2 regions of the Streptomyces tendae genome follow, and region 2 is predicted to be linked to the other one. Evidence: riboswitches for the same ligand, from Rfam matches in the RefSeq annotation. Region 2 holds a riboswitch; the other holds the start of a gene.

Region 1 (6,224 bases), 960 kb from region 2:
CGGCTCGGTGGGGCTCGCGGCCTCCAAGATGCTGGCCAAGATCGCGTCGGAGCAGGCCAAGCCGGACGGGCTGGTGGTGATCGAGCCCGGCACCGAGCGGGCGATGCTGGAACCGATGCCGGTCCGGACCCTGCCGGGCGTCGGACCCGCCACCGGTGACCACCTGCGGCGGGCGGGCATCCACACGGTCGGCGAGATCGCCGAGGCGGGCGAGGACGAGCTGGTACGGCTGCTGGGCAAGGCCCACGGACACGCGCTGTTCGCGATGGCGCTGGCCCGCGACGAGCGGCCCGTGGTCGCCGAGCGGGAGACGAAGTCGGTGTCCGTCGAGGACACCTACGACGTGGACATCCACGACCGGGTGCGCGTCGGCATGGAGGTCCAGCGGCTCGCCGACCGCTGCGTGCGCCGGCTGCGCGGGGCGGGGCTGTCCGGCCGGACCATCGTGCTGAAGGTACGGCGGTACGACTTCTCCACCCTGACGCGGTCCGAGACGCTGCGGGGTCCCACCGACGACCCGGCGGTCGTCAAGGAGGCCGCGGCCCGGCTGCTGGACTCGGTGGACACCACAGGCGGCGTACGGCTGCTCGGGGTCGGGGTCAGCGGGCTGGCCGACTACACCCAGGAGGACCTGTTCGCGCAGGCGGCCGGCGCGGGGGCGGGGGAGGAATCCCCGGAGACCGAGGAGCCGGCCGAGGAGAGGGCCGTCACCCGCCAGGAGACGCCGGCCGAGCGACGCTGGCCTGCGGGCCACGACGTACGGCATGCCGAGTTCGGGCACGGGTGGGTGCAGGGGAGCGGCCTGGGCCGGGTGACGGTGCGCTTCGAGACGCCTGATTCCGGGCCCGGCCGGGTGAAGACCTTCCGCGTCGACGACGCGGCGCTGGAGCCGGCGGATCCCCTGCCCCTGGTGTCCCTGCCGCCGGGCGCCGACCAGGCGGCGGAGACGTGCGGCCCGCCGGACACGCGCACGTCGTGACCTCGGGATCGGAAGGGCATGCGGGGCCCGTGACCGCGGGGTCGCGAGAACACGCGGCGTCCGGGTCCGCGCTTCCCGGGCGTGAGCGCTGCGTCGGCGGCCGTGGGGTCGTGATGCGGCACGGGTAGGGCACCCTGTGGGCCGTACAGGCCGAGGAGCGAGCCCCGGCGCGCCGACCGGCCGGTGGGCGTGGCGGGGCTCGTGGGAACTCGGGTTTCGTGCCCCGCCGGCCCAGGCGTCAGGTTCAGTCCTCCTTGCCGGCGAGTTTGCCGAAGTCGTGGTCCGGGAGCGGGGGAGGGGACGCGAGGTCCAGGCCGTAGTGGTGGTACAGCTGAAGCTCCTGCTCCGGGGAGAGGTGGCGGCCGACGCCGAAGTCGGGGGCGTCCTTGATGAGGGCGCGTTCGAACGGCACGTGGAGCGCCCCGTCGATCAGCTCGCTCGGCTCCAGGGGCACGAAGGCGTCCCGGCTGAACAGGCCGGTCCGTATCGCCGCCCACTCCGGTACGCCGGTGGCGTCGTCGAGGTAGACCTCGTCGATCGTGCCGATCCGGGTGCCATTGCGGTCGAACGCCTTGCGGCCGATCAGGTGACGCGGATCGATGTCGGTCTGCACGGGCCCTCCACTCCTCGCAAACTCATCCGTAAGCACCACAAAAGGGCACAATCGGTGGAACGGCCACTCGAAAAGTCCGCGTCCCGGCCTCGCTGGTACGCTGACAACGGCTGCTGACCCCGTGCGGGAGAGTCCTCCAGGCACCATCGGAGGCGCCGAAGGAGCAAATCCTCCCCGGAATCTCTCAGGCACACGTACCGCACGGACGAGGTCACTCTGGAAAGCAGGGCGGGTGTCGACGGCTTCCGCTCTCACCGACGGTGAAAACCGGACCGCCCGCGCGTTCCGGTGAAGCTCTCAGGTTGAGATGACAGAGGGGGAGGCCGTCCGGGCACCTGCGCCGTGGTGCCCCTCGAAGGTCGTCGGACCAGGAGGCCTCCTCAATGACCGCCCCCCGTACCCCGCTCTCCGAGCTCGAACAGGGAATTCCCTTCGAGCAGCGTCACATCGGCCCCGACCACGAGGCCCGGGCGAAGATGCTCGCCCAGGTCGGCTACGGCTCCCTCGACGAGCTGACCGCCGCCGCCGTACCCGACGTGATCAAGAACGCCGACGCGCTCGACCTGCCCGGCGCCCGGAGCGAGGCCGAGGTGCTCGCCGAGCTGCGCGGCCTGGCCGACCGCAACCAGGTGCTCGGCTCGATGATCGGCCTGGGGTACTACGGCACCTTCACCCCGCCCGTCATCCTGCGCAACGTGATGGAGAACCCCGCCTGGTACACGGCCTACACGCCGTACCAGCCGGAGATCTCGCAGGGGCGGCTCGAGGCGCTGCTGAACTTCCAGACGATGGTCGCCGAGCTCACCGGCCTGCCGACGTCCGGCGCCTCGCTGCTGGACGAGGGCACCGCGGCCGCCGAGGCGATGGCGCTGTCCCGGCGCATGGGCAAGAACAAGAAGGGCCTGTTCCTGGTCGACGCGGACGCCCTTCCGCAGACCATCGCCGTCATCGAGACCCGCGCCGAGCCGACCGGCGTCGAGGTCGTCGTCGCCGACCTGGCGGACGGCATCCCCGCCGAGCTCGACGGCCGGGAGATCAACGGCGTCCTGATCCAGTACCCCGGCGCCTCCGGTGCCGTACGGGACATCAAGCCGGTCATCGACCAGGCGCACGAGCGGGGCGCGCTCGTCACCGTCGCCGCCGATCTGCTGGCCCTCACCCTGCTGAAGTCCCCCGGCGAGCTGGGCGCGGACATCGCGGTGGGCACCACGCAGCGCTTCGGCGTCCCGATGGGCTTCGGCGGACCGCACGCCGGTTACATGGCGGTGCAGGAGAAGATGGCGCGCAGCCTGCCGGGCCGCCTCGTCGGCGTCTCCGTCGACGCCGACGGCAACAAGGCGTACCGCCTCGCGCTGCAGACCCGTGAGCAGCACATCCGCCGCGAGAAGGCCACCAGCAACATCTGCACCGCGCAGGTGCTGCTCGCCGTCATGGCGGGCATGTACGCCGTCTACCACGGCCCTGAGGGCCTGCGGACCATCGCCCGGCGCACCCACCGCTACGCCGTGATCCTCGCCGAGGGGCTGCGCTCCGGCGGCGCCGAGGTCGTGCACGGCTCCCACTTCGACACCCTCACCGTACGGGTCGCCGGACGGGCCGCCGAGGTCGTCGCCGCGGCCCGGGACAACGGCGTCAACCTGCGCCTCGTCGACGCCGACACCGTCTCCGTCGCCTGCGACGAGACCACCACCCGCGACCAGGTCGCCGCCGTGTGGGGCGCCTTCGGCGTCGAGGCCGACGTCGCGTCCCTGGACGCCTCCGCGTCGGACGCCCTGCCCGACGCGCTGCTGCGCACCGACGACTACCTCACGCACCCGGTCTTCCGGCAGCACCGCTCCGAGACGGCCATGCTGCGTTACCTGCGCCGCCTCGCCGACCGCGACTACGCGCTGGACCGCGGCATGATCCCGCTGGGCTCCTGCACCATGAAGCTCAACGCGACCACCGAGATGGAGCCGGTCACCTGGCCCGAGTTCGGCCAGCTGCACCCGTTCGTACCGGCCGAGCAGGCGCAGGGCTACCTCACGCTCATCCACGAGCTGGAGGAACGTCTCGCCGAGGTCACCGGCTACGACAAGGTCTCCCTGCAGCCCAACGCCGGCTCCCAGGGCGAGCTGGCCGGTCTGCTCGCCGTCCGCGGCTACCACCGCGCCAACGGCGACGAGCAGCGCACCGTCTGCCTCATCCCGTCCTCCGCGCACGGCACCAACGCCGCCTCCGCCGTGATGGCCGGCATGAAGGTCGTCGTGGTCAGGACGTCCGACGACGGCGAGATCGACGTGGCGGACCTGCGGGCCAAGATCGAGCAGCACCGTGACGAGCTGGCCGTGCTGATGATCACGTACCCGTCGACGCACGGTGTGTTCGAGGAGCACGTCGCCGACATCTGCGCCGAGGTGCACGAGGCCGGCGGCCAGGTGTACGTGGACGGCGCCAACCTCAACGCGCTCGTCGGTCTGGCCAAGCCCGGCCACTTCGGCGGCGACGTCTCCCACCTGAACCTGCACAAGACGTTCTGCATCCCGCACGGCGGGGGCGGTCCCGGCGTCGGCCCGGTCGGCGTGCGCGCGCACCTCGCCCCGTACCTGCCGAACCACCCGCTGCAGCCGGAGGCCGGTCCGGAGACGGGTGTCGGGCCCATCTCCGCCGCCCCCTGGGGCTCGGCGGGCATCCTGCCCATCTCCTGGGCGTACGTCCGGCTGATGGGCGGCGAGGGCCTGAAGCGGGCCACGCAGGTGGCCGTGCTCAGCGCCAACTACATCGCCAAGCGCCTCGAGCCGCACTACCCGGTGCTCTACACCGGCCCGGGCGGGCTGGTCGCGCACGAGTGCATCATCGACCTGCGCCCGCTGACCAAGGCGACGGGCGTCAGCGTGGACGACGTGGCCAAGCGGCTCATCGACTACGGCTTCCACGCGCCGACGATGTCCTTCCCGGTGGCAGGCACGCTGATGATCGAGCCCACCGAGTCCGAGGACCTCACCGAGCTCGACCGGTTCTGCGAGGCGATGATCGCCATCCGCGCCGAGATCGAGAAGGTCGGCTCCGGCGAGTGGCCCGCGGACGACAACCCGCTGCGCAACGCCCCGCACACCGCCGGCGCGCTCGCCGGTGAGTGGGAGCACGCGTACGACCGCGAGGAGGCCGTCTTCCCGGCCGGGGTGAACGCCGCCGACAAGTACTGGCCGCCGGTGCGCCGCATCGACCAGGCCTACGGCGACCGCAACCTGGTCTGCTCCTGCCCGCCGCTGGACGCGTACGAGGACTGACGCACGACCCGAAGGGGCCCCGCCCGGACGACCCGGGCGGGGCCCTTCGGCGTACCCGGGACCGGTCAGGCGGGGTAGGCGTGCGTCTGCGTCGCCTTGACCGCCGCCCAGACCGGTGCGCCCGGGTGCAGGCCCAGTTCGGCGACGGCGACCGTGGTGAGGTCGGCGGCCAGCGGCAGTTCGCCGGTCAGCTCGACCCGGATCTGGTCGCCGTGGCTCTCCAGACCGGCCACCGCGCAGCGCCACAGGTTGCGCGCGCTGGAGCCGGTGGGCCGGTCCCGGTACAGGGTGACGGCGCCGGGCGGAAAGGCGACGAAGGCGGGCCCGGTCAGGTTCTCCGTGGTGCTGACGGACGGCCCGGCGTCCAGCCGTACCGTGTGGCCGTCCGCCCGGCCGCGGTAGAGGTTCAGGCCGACCAGCTGGGCGATGTACTCGGTGCGCGGGTGCCGGGCGATCTCGGCGGGCGCGCCCTCCTGCACGACCCGGCCCCCTTCCACGACGACCAGCCGGTCGGCGAGCACCATGGCGTCCAGCGGGTCGTGCGTCACCAGCACCGCGACGGCCTCGAAGTCGGCCAGGTGACGACGTAGTTGTGCCCGTACCTCCAGCCGGGTGCGGGCGTCCAGTGCGGCGAGGGGCTCGTCCAGGAGCAGCAGCCGGGGGTCGGTGGCCAGGGCGCGGGCGAGCGCCACGCGCTGGGCCTGGCCGCCGGAGAGCCGCCGGGGTCTGGCGCCCGCGTGCTCGGCCAGACCCATGCGGTCCAGCCAGCCGGCCGCCCGGGCGTGTGCCTCCGCCTTGCCGACGCCCCGGCAGCGGGGACCGAAGGCCACGTTGTCGAGGGCGGTCAGGTGCGGGAAGAGCAGGTAGTCCTGGAAGACGACGCCCACCGGCCGTGACTCGGGCGGGGTGCGGGCGAGGTCCGTGCCGTCCAGCCGCAGGCGGCCGCCGGTGAGGGGCGCGAGACCGGCGAGGGCCCGCAGGGCGGTGGTCTTGCCGGCCCCGTTCGGGCCCAGCAGGGCGACCACGTCGCCGGGGGCGGCCGTCAGCGCGACGTCCAGACGGAAGGAGCCGCGGTCCACCACCAGGTGGGCGTCCAGGCCCTCGGCCGTCGCCGTGACGGGGGCGGGAGAGGTGCCGGGTGCCCGCGCGGGGTGTTTCTGCATGGTCAGACGGCCCTCATCCAGCGGTCCCGCAGCCCGGCCAGCACGGCCACCGACACGGCGAGCAGCACCAGGCTGAGGGCGATCGCCGCGGCCGGGTCGTTCTGCAGGGCGAGGTAGACGGCGAGCGGCATGGTCTGGGTGCGGCCCGGGAAGTTGCCCGCGAAGGTGATCGTCGCGCCGAACTCGCCCAGGGCGCGGGC
Region 2 (6,224 bases):
ATGGACCCGGCGCTCGCCTGGGTGTACAAATGCGCGCTGACGGCCGAACTGGCGGCCGATACCGCCTTCCTGCCCGTCACCGACCAGGAAGCCGCCCACACCGCGGCCGACCCCTGGGACACCGAGCGGATGGCGGCGGTCCTCCTGGAGGGTGCTCCGGCCCCGGCCGGAACCGGTGACCTCACCGCACGGATCGGGGTGCTGTCCGTGCGGTGTGTGCTTCCTGCAGGGCTCGACGGGGTGCCGGCGGAGAAGATCGTGGCACTGCGCAAGAAGTACGAGCCGGAGTTCCTCGCCTACACGGACACCATCGACCGGACGGCGGCGGACCTCCGCGACGCGCTGGCCGGCATCCGCAGTCCGCACGCCCTGGACACGTACGTGCGGCAAGCGGTGCACAGGGAGTTCGAGGTGGCGCTGGTGAGTCTGCGCAAGGCCATGAACGGCGTCGGTCTCCAGACGATCACCACCTCCGTCAGCACCACGTTCGACACCCCCACCTCGGCGGCCCTGCTGAGCGGGCTGATCGGCACGGTCGGCGGGACCGTGGCGGGCAGTGCGGCGGGCATAGTGTCCGGCGTCGGCGCGACGGCCGTGGGCATCCTCGGGGCAGCCCGCTGCCGACGCGACGAAGTGCTCGCCGCCTCCCCGGTCAGCTTCCTGCTGCGGGTCGAGAACGGGCTGAACCCCCGCACGGCGGTTCGCCGGATCGGCCGCGCCCTGCGGCGGGGCGCCGGCGCGGGCGTGTAAGGGGCGCAACGGTGACCGCGGGCCGTCCGCCCGACCGGCGACGGCCCTCAGCACTCGATGATGTTCACCGCGAGACCGCCGCGCGCGGTCTCCTTGTACTTCACCGACATGTCCGCGCCGGTCTCCTTCATGGTCTTGATGACCTTGTCGAGGGACACCTTGTGCGAGCCGTCGCCGCGCATCGCCATCCGCGCCGCGGTGACGGCCTTCACCGCGGCCATGCCGTTGCGCTCGATGCAGGGGATCTGGACGAGGCCGCCGACCGGGTCGCAGGTCAGCCCGAGGTTGTGCTCCATGCCGATCTCGGCCGCGTTCTCCACCTGCTCCGGGGAGCCGCCCAGCACCTCGGCGAGGGCCCCCGCCGCCATCGAGCAGGCGGAGCCCACCTCGCCCTGGCAGCCGACCTCGGCGCCGGAGATGGAGGCGTTCTCCTTGAAGAGCATGCCGATGGCGCCGGCCGCGAGCAGGAAGCGGACCACGCCCTCCTCGTCCGCGCCGGGCACGAAGTTCATGTAGTAGTGCAGGACGGCCGGGATGATGCCGGCCGCGCCGTTGGTCGGCGCCGTGACGACCCGGCCGCCGGCCGCGTTCTCCTCGTTCACCGCCATCGCGTAGAGGGTGATCCACTCCATCGCGAGCGCCTGCGGGTCGCCCTCGGAGCGCAGCTTGCGGGCGGTGGTGGCGGCCCGGCGGCGGACCTTCAGGCCGCCCGGCAGGATGCCCTCGCGGGACATGCCCCGCTCCACGCAGGCCCGCATCACGCGCCAGATCTCCAGCAGACCCTCGCGGATCTCCTGCTCGGTCCGCCAGGCGCGCTCGTTCTCCAGCATCAGCGCGGAGATCGACAGCCCGGTCTCCTTCGTGAGGCGCAGCAGCTCGTCACCGGTGCGGAACGGGTACTTCAGGACGGTGTCGTCCAGCACGATGCGGTCCGCGCCCACCGCGTCCTCGTCGACGACGAAGCCGCCGCCCACCGAGTAGTACGTCTTGGCCAGCAGCTCGGCGCCGGAGGCGTCGTACGCCCACAGCGTCATGCCGTTGGCGTGGTAGGGCAGGGCCTTGCGGCGGTGCAGCACCAGGTCGTCGTCGTAGGTGAAGCCGATCTCGTGCTCGCCGAGCAGCCGGATCCGGCCGCCGTCCTTGATCTTCTCCACCCGCTCGTCGGCCGACTCCACGTCCACCGTGCGGGGCGAGTCGCCCTCCAGGCCGAGAAGCACCGCCTTGGGCGTGCCGTGGCCGTGCCCGGTCGCGCCCAGGGAGCCGTACAGCTCGGCGCGCACCGAGGCGACGGAGTTCAGCAGGTCCTCGTTGCGCAGCCGCCGGGCGAACATCCGGGCCGCCCGCATCGGGCCGACCGTGTGCGAGCTGGACGGGCCGATGCCGATCGAGAACAGGTCGAAGACCGAGATGGCCACGGGAGGACTCCTCAGGGTTCGGCGGACGACGCTGTCCACCGGGGGAAGGCGGTTCAGTGGATCGGGGGCGGTGAATCGTTCATGCGCTGCATGGTGCGGGGCACCGCGCCCACCGACCCAGTGTGCGCGATGCCCCGGATGTCCGTACAAAAAAGCGGACGAATTTACCGCAGACCGGGGTACAGCGGGTGCTTCGCGGCCAGCGCCGCGACCCGGCCGCGGAGCGCCTCGGTGTCGTACGACGGCTTCAGCGCCTCGGCGATCACGTCCGCGACCTCGGCGAAGTCCTCGGCCGTGAAGCCGCGGGTGGCCAGGGCGGGCGTGCCGATGCGCAGACCCGAGGTGACCATCGGCGGACGCGGGTCGTTCGGGATCGCGTTCCGGTTGACGGTGATGCCGACCTCGTGGAGCCGGTCCTCGGCCTGCTGGCCGTCCAGCTCCGAGTTCCGCAGGTCCACCAGCACCAGGTGCACGTCCGTGCCGCCGGACAGCACGTCCACGCCCACGGCCTTGACGTCGTCCCGCACCAGGCGCTCGGCCAGGATGCGCGCGCCCTCCAGGGTGCGGCGCTGGCGCTCCTTGAACTCCTCCGAGGCGCACACCTTGAAGGCGACCGCCTTGGCGGCGACCACGTGCTCCAGCGGACCGCCCTGCTGGCCCGGGAACACCGCGGAGTTGATCTTCTTGGCCAGCTCGGCCGTGGAGAGGATCACCCCGCCGCGCGGACCGCCGAGGGTCTTGTGCGTGGTGGTGGTCACCACGTGGGCGTGCGGCACCGGGTTCGGGTGCAGGCCCGCGGCGACCAGACCGGCGAAGTGTGCCATGTCGACCATGAGGTACGCGCCGACCTCGTCCGCGATCCGGCGGAACGCGGCGAAGTCCAGCTGACGCGGGTACGCCGACCAGCCGGCGACGATCAGCTTCGGCTTGTTCTCCTTGGCGAGGCGCTCGACCTCGGCCATGTCCACGACGCCGGTGTCGTCCACGTGGTACGCGACCACGTTGTAGAGCTTCCCGGAGAAGTTGATCTTCATGCCGTGGGTCAGGTGCCCGCCGTGCGCGAGGTTCAGACCCATGATCGTGTCGCCCGGCTTGAGCAGCGCGAACATCGCGGCCGCGTTGGCCTGGGCGCCCGAGTGCGGCTGGACGTTGGCGTGCTCGGCGCCGAAGAGCTCCTTGACCCGGTCGATCGCGATCTGCTCGATCACGTCGACGTGCTCGCAGCCGCCGTAGTAACGGCGGCCGGGGTAGCCCTCGGCGTACTTGTTGGTCAGGACCGAGCCCTGGGCCTCCATGACCGCGACCGGGGCGAAGTTCTCCGAGGCGATCATCTCGAGGGTGGACTGCTGCCGGTGCAGCTCCGCGTCGACCGCGGCGGCCACCGCCGGGTCGAGCTCGTGCAGGGGCGTGTTCAGAAGCGACATGCGGCTACGGCTCCTCAGCCCGCGATGAACGCGTCGTACTCGGCGGCGGACAGCAGGTCGGCAGGCTCGTCGGTGACTCGCACCTTGAACAGCCAGCCGCCCTCGAAGGGGGCCGAGTTCACCAGCGACGGGTCGTTCACCACGTCCTCGTTGATCTCGGTGACCTCGCCGGAGACGGGGGAGTACAGGTCGCTGACCGACTTGGTGGACTCCAGCTCGCCGCAGGTCTCGCCCGCGCTCACCGTGTCACCCGCCTCGGGGAGCTGGACGTAGACCACGTCGCCGAGCGCGTTGGCCGCGTGCTCCGTGATCCCGATGGTCGACACGCCGTCCTCGGCGGCCGACAGCCACTCGTGCTCCTTGCTGTAACGCAGCTGCTGGGGGTTGCTCATGGCCTGAATTCTCCTGTACGCGGAAGACTGCTGATGACGGGGGACAGCGCGGAGCGCGGCGGGGCGGGGACGAGGTGCCCGGTCCGGACGCGCGGGTCTGCCCGGGGGGTCGGCTACGACGGTGTCACTTCTGCCGCTTGTAGAACGGCAGCGCCACGACGTCGTACGGCTCGTGGCTGCCGCGGATGTCCACGCCGACACCCTCGGTGCCCGGCGCGGCGTGCCGCGCGTCGACGTAGGCCATGGCGATCGGCTTGCCCAGGGTGGGGGAGGGGGCACCGGAGGTGACCTCGCCGATCACCTCGCCGCCGGCCACCACCGGGTACCCGGCGCGCGGTACCCGGCGGCCCCGCGCGACCAGGCCGACCAGGACGCGGGGCGGGTTCTGCTCGGCACGCCCGGCGGCCTCGGCGAGGGCGGCGCGGCCCACGAAGTCGCCCTCCTTCTCGAACTTCACCACCCGGCCCAGACCGGCGTCGAACGGCGTGAGCGCGGTGCTCAGCTCGTTGCCGTACAGCGGCATGCCCGCCTCCAGGCGGAGCGTGTCACGGCAGGACAGGCCGCAGGGGACCAGGCCGTGGCCCTCGCCCGCCTTGGTCAGCGCCTGCCACAGCTCCACGGCGTGCTCCGGCTTCACGAACAGCTCGAACCCGTCCTCGCCGGTGTAGCCGGTGCGGGCGATGAGCGCGGGGACGCCCGCCACGGTGCCCGGCAGACCGGCGTAGTACTTCAGGCCGTCCAGGTCGGCGTCGGTGAGGCCGGCGAGGATGGCCGGGGACTCGGGGCCCTGCACGGCGAGCAGCGCGTAGGCGTCGCGGTCGTCGCGCACCTCGGCGTCGAAGCCGGCGGCCCTCTCGGTGAGCGCGTCCAGCACCACCTGGGCGTTGGAGGCGTTGGCCACGACCATGTACTCGGTCTCGCCGAGGCGGTAGACGATCAGGTCGTCCAGGATGCCGCCGTCCTCGCGGCAGATCATCGTGTAGCGGGCGCGGCCGGGCTTGACCCCGCCGATGTTGCCCACCAGGGCGTGGTCGAGCAGGGCGGCGGCCTGCGGTCCGGTCACCGCGATCTCGCCCATGTGGGAGAGGTCGAACAGGCCGGCCCGCGTGCGCACGGCGTTGTGCTCGTCGCGCTCGGAGCCGTAGCGCAGGGGCATGTCCCAGCCGGCGAAGTCGGTCATCGTCGCGCCGAGCGACCGGTGCAGGGCATCGAGCGCGGTGCGACGGGGTTCGGTACTGCTCATCGGTCGGTCTCCCAGGGGCAACGGGGGAAGCGAGGTCGTTCCTCCCCATCTGTCATCGGAACCTGAGAGGTTCGCCATGACCACCGACGGACGGCGGTCAGGACTTGCACCTTGGGTGGGGCCACTGGAGCACTGCTGCAGCGGCCCGCTTTTCAGATGTGCCTCGCCCGCGCGGTAACGGTGCCTGAGAGATTCAAGGGAGGGACTTGCTCCTTCGGCGCCCCGGCGGCACAGGGTGCCGGGGACTCTCCCGCGCGGATTCAAACGGCCGGTATGCAGTTGGCGGGCTCATCATTGCACGCATCGCCGGGGCGTGGCAGGGGGACCCTTATCAGGGGGTGCACAGGTCGTACGGGTCCGGTCACGGTGAGCTGTGACAGGGCTGTAGCGGTAAAGGCACGGAAACACGGGCGACCTGGCATTACCTTCTCTTTACACGCGGCGGGGATCGGACCCCATATCCGGCCCCAGGGGAGGACGACCACGGTGAACAGGCCCACGGCGTACGCCGGCACCCCAGGCGTCGCACTGCCGCGACAGCACGCGGACCGGGCCGACGGCACGGCTCCCGCGCCCGTCGTGCGCGATCTGCGCGACCGCGGCGGCCGCAGCCCGCGCGCCCTCCTCTTCGGCCCCCGCGACCTCGTCGTGGTCACCGGACTGCCCGGCAGCGGCAAGTCCACCCTGATGCGGCGCACGGTGCCCGGCACCCGCGTCGACTCCCAGGACACCCGTGACCGCTGGGACCACCGCATGCCGCGCCTGCTGCCCTACGCCGTGTACCGCCCGCTGGTCCGCCTCGCCCACTACGCGGGGCTGCGGCGCGCCCTGCGCTCCGGGGAGCCGGTCGTCGTGCACGACTGCGGCACGCAGGCCTGGGTGCGGCGCTGGCTGGCCCGCGAGGCCCGGCGGCGGGGCGCGGGCCTGCATCTGCTGTTACTGGACGTCACCCCCCAGCAGGCCCTCGCCGGGCAGCGCGAGCGCGGGCGGGGCGTGTCGC

The links. Region 2 has a riboswitch for glycine ahead of gcvT (glycine cleavage system aminomethyltransferase GcvT). Riboswitches for the same ligand answer to the same signal wherever they lie in the genome.
Region 1: another riboswitch for glycine. It lies ahead of gcvP (aminomethyl-transferring glycine dehydrogenase); the one in region 2 lies ahead of gcvT (glycine cleavage system aminomethyltransferase GcvT).

Annotation. Positions count from the first base shown of each region.
Region 1 is NZ_CP043959.1:2,348,753-2,354,976, forward strand. Features, by position in the region: gene F3L20_RS10970 (DNA polymerase IV) at 1-979, shown strand, start outside; gene F3L20_RS10975 (PRC-barrel domain-containing protein) at 1,224-1,592, opposite strand; glycine riboswitch at 1,707-1,802, shown strand; gene gcvP (aminomethyl-transferring glycine dehydrogenase) at 1,976-4,861, shown strand; gene F3L20_RS10985 (ABC transporter ATP-binding protein) at 4,927-6,024, opposite strand; gene modB (molybdate ABC transporter permease subunit) at 6,027-6,224, opposite strand, start outside.
Region 2 is NZ_CP043959.1:1,391,407-1,397,630, forward strand. Features, by position in the region: gene F3L20_RS06570 (DUF6236 family protein) at 1-750, shown strand, start outside; gene F3L20_RS06575 (L-serine ammonia-lyase) at 798-2,165, opposite strand; gene glyA (serine hydroxymethyltransferase) at 2,330-3,589, opposite strand; gene gcvH (glycine cleavage system protein GcvH) at 3,604-3,981, opposite strand; gene gcvT (glycine cleavage system aminomethyltransferase GcvT) at 4,106-5,224, opposite strand; glycine riboswitch at 5,264-5,386, opposite strand; glycine riboswitch at 5,387-5,487, opposite strand; gene F3L20_RS06595 (AAA family ATPase) at 5,711-6,224, shown strand, end outside.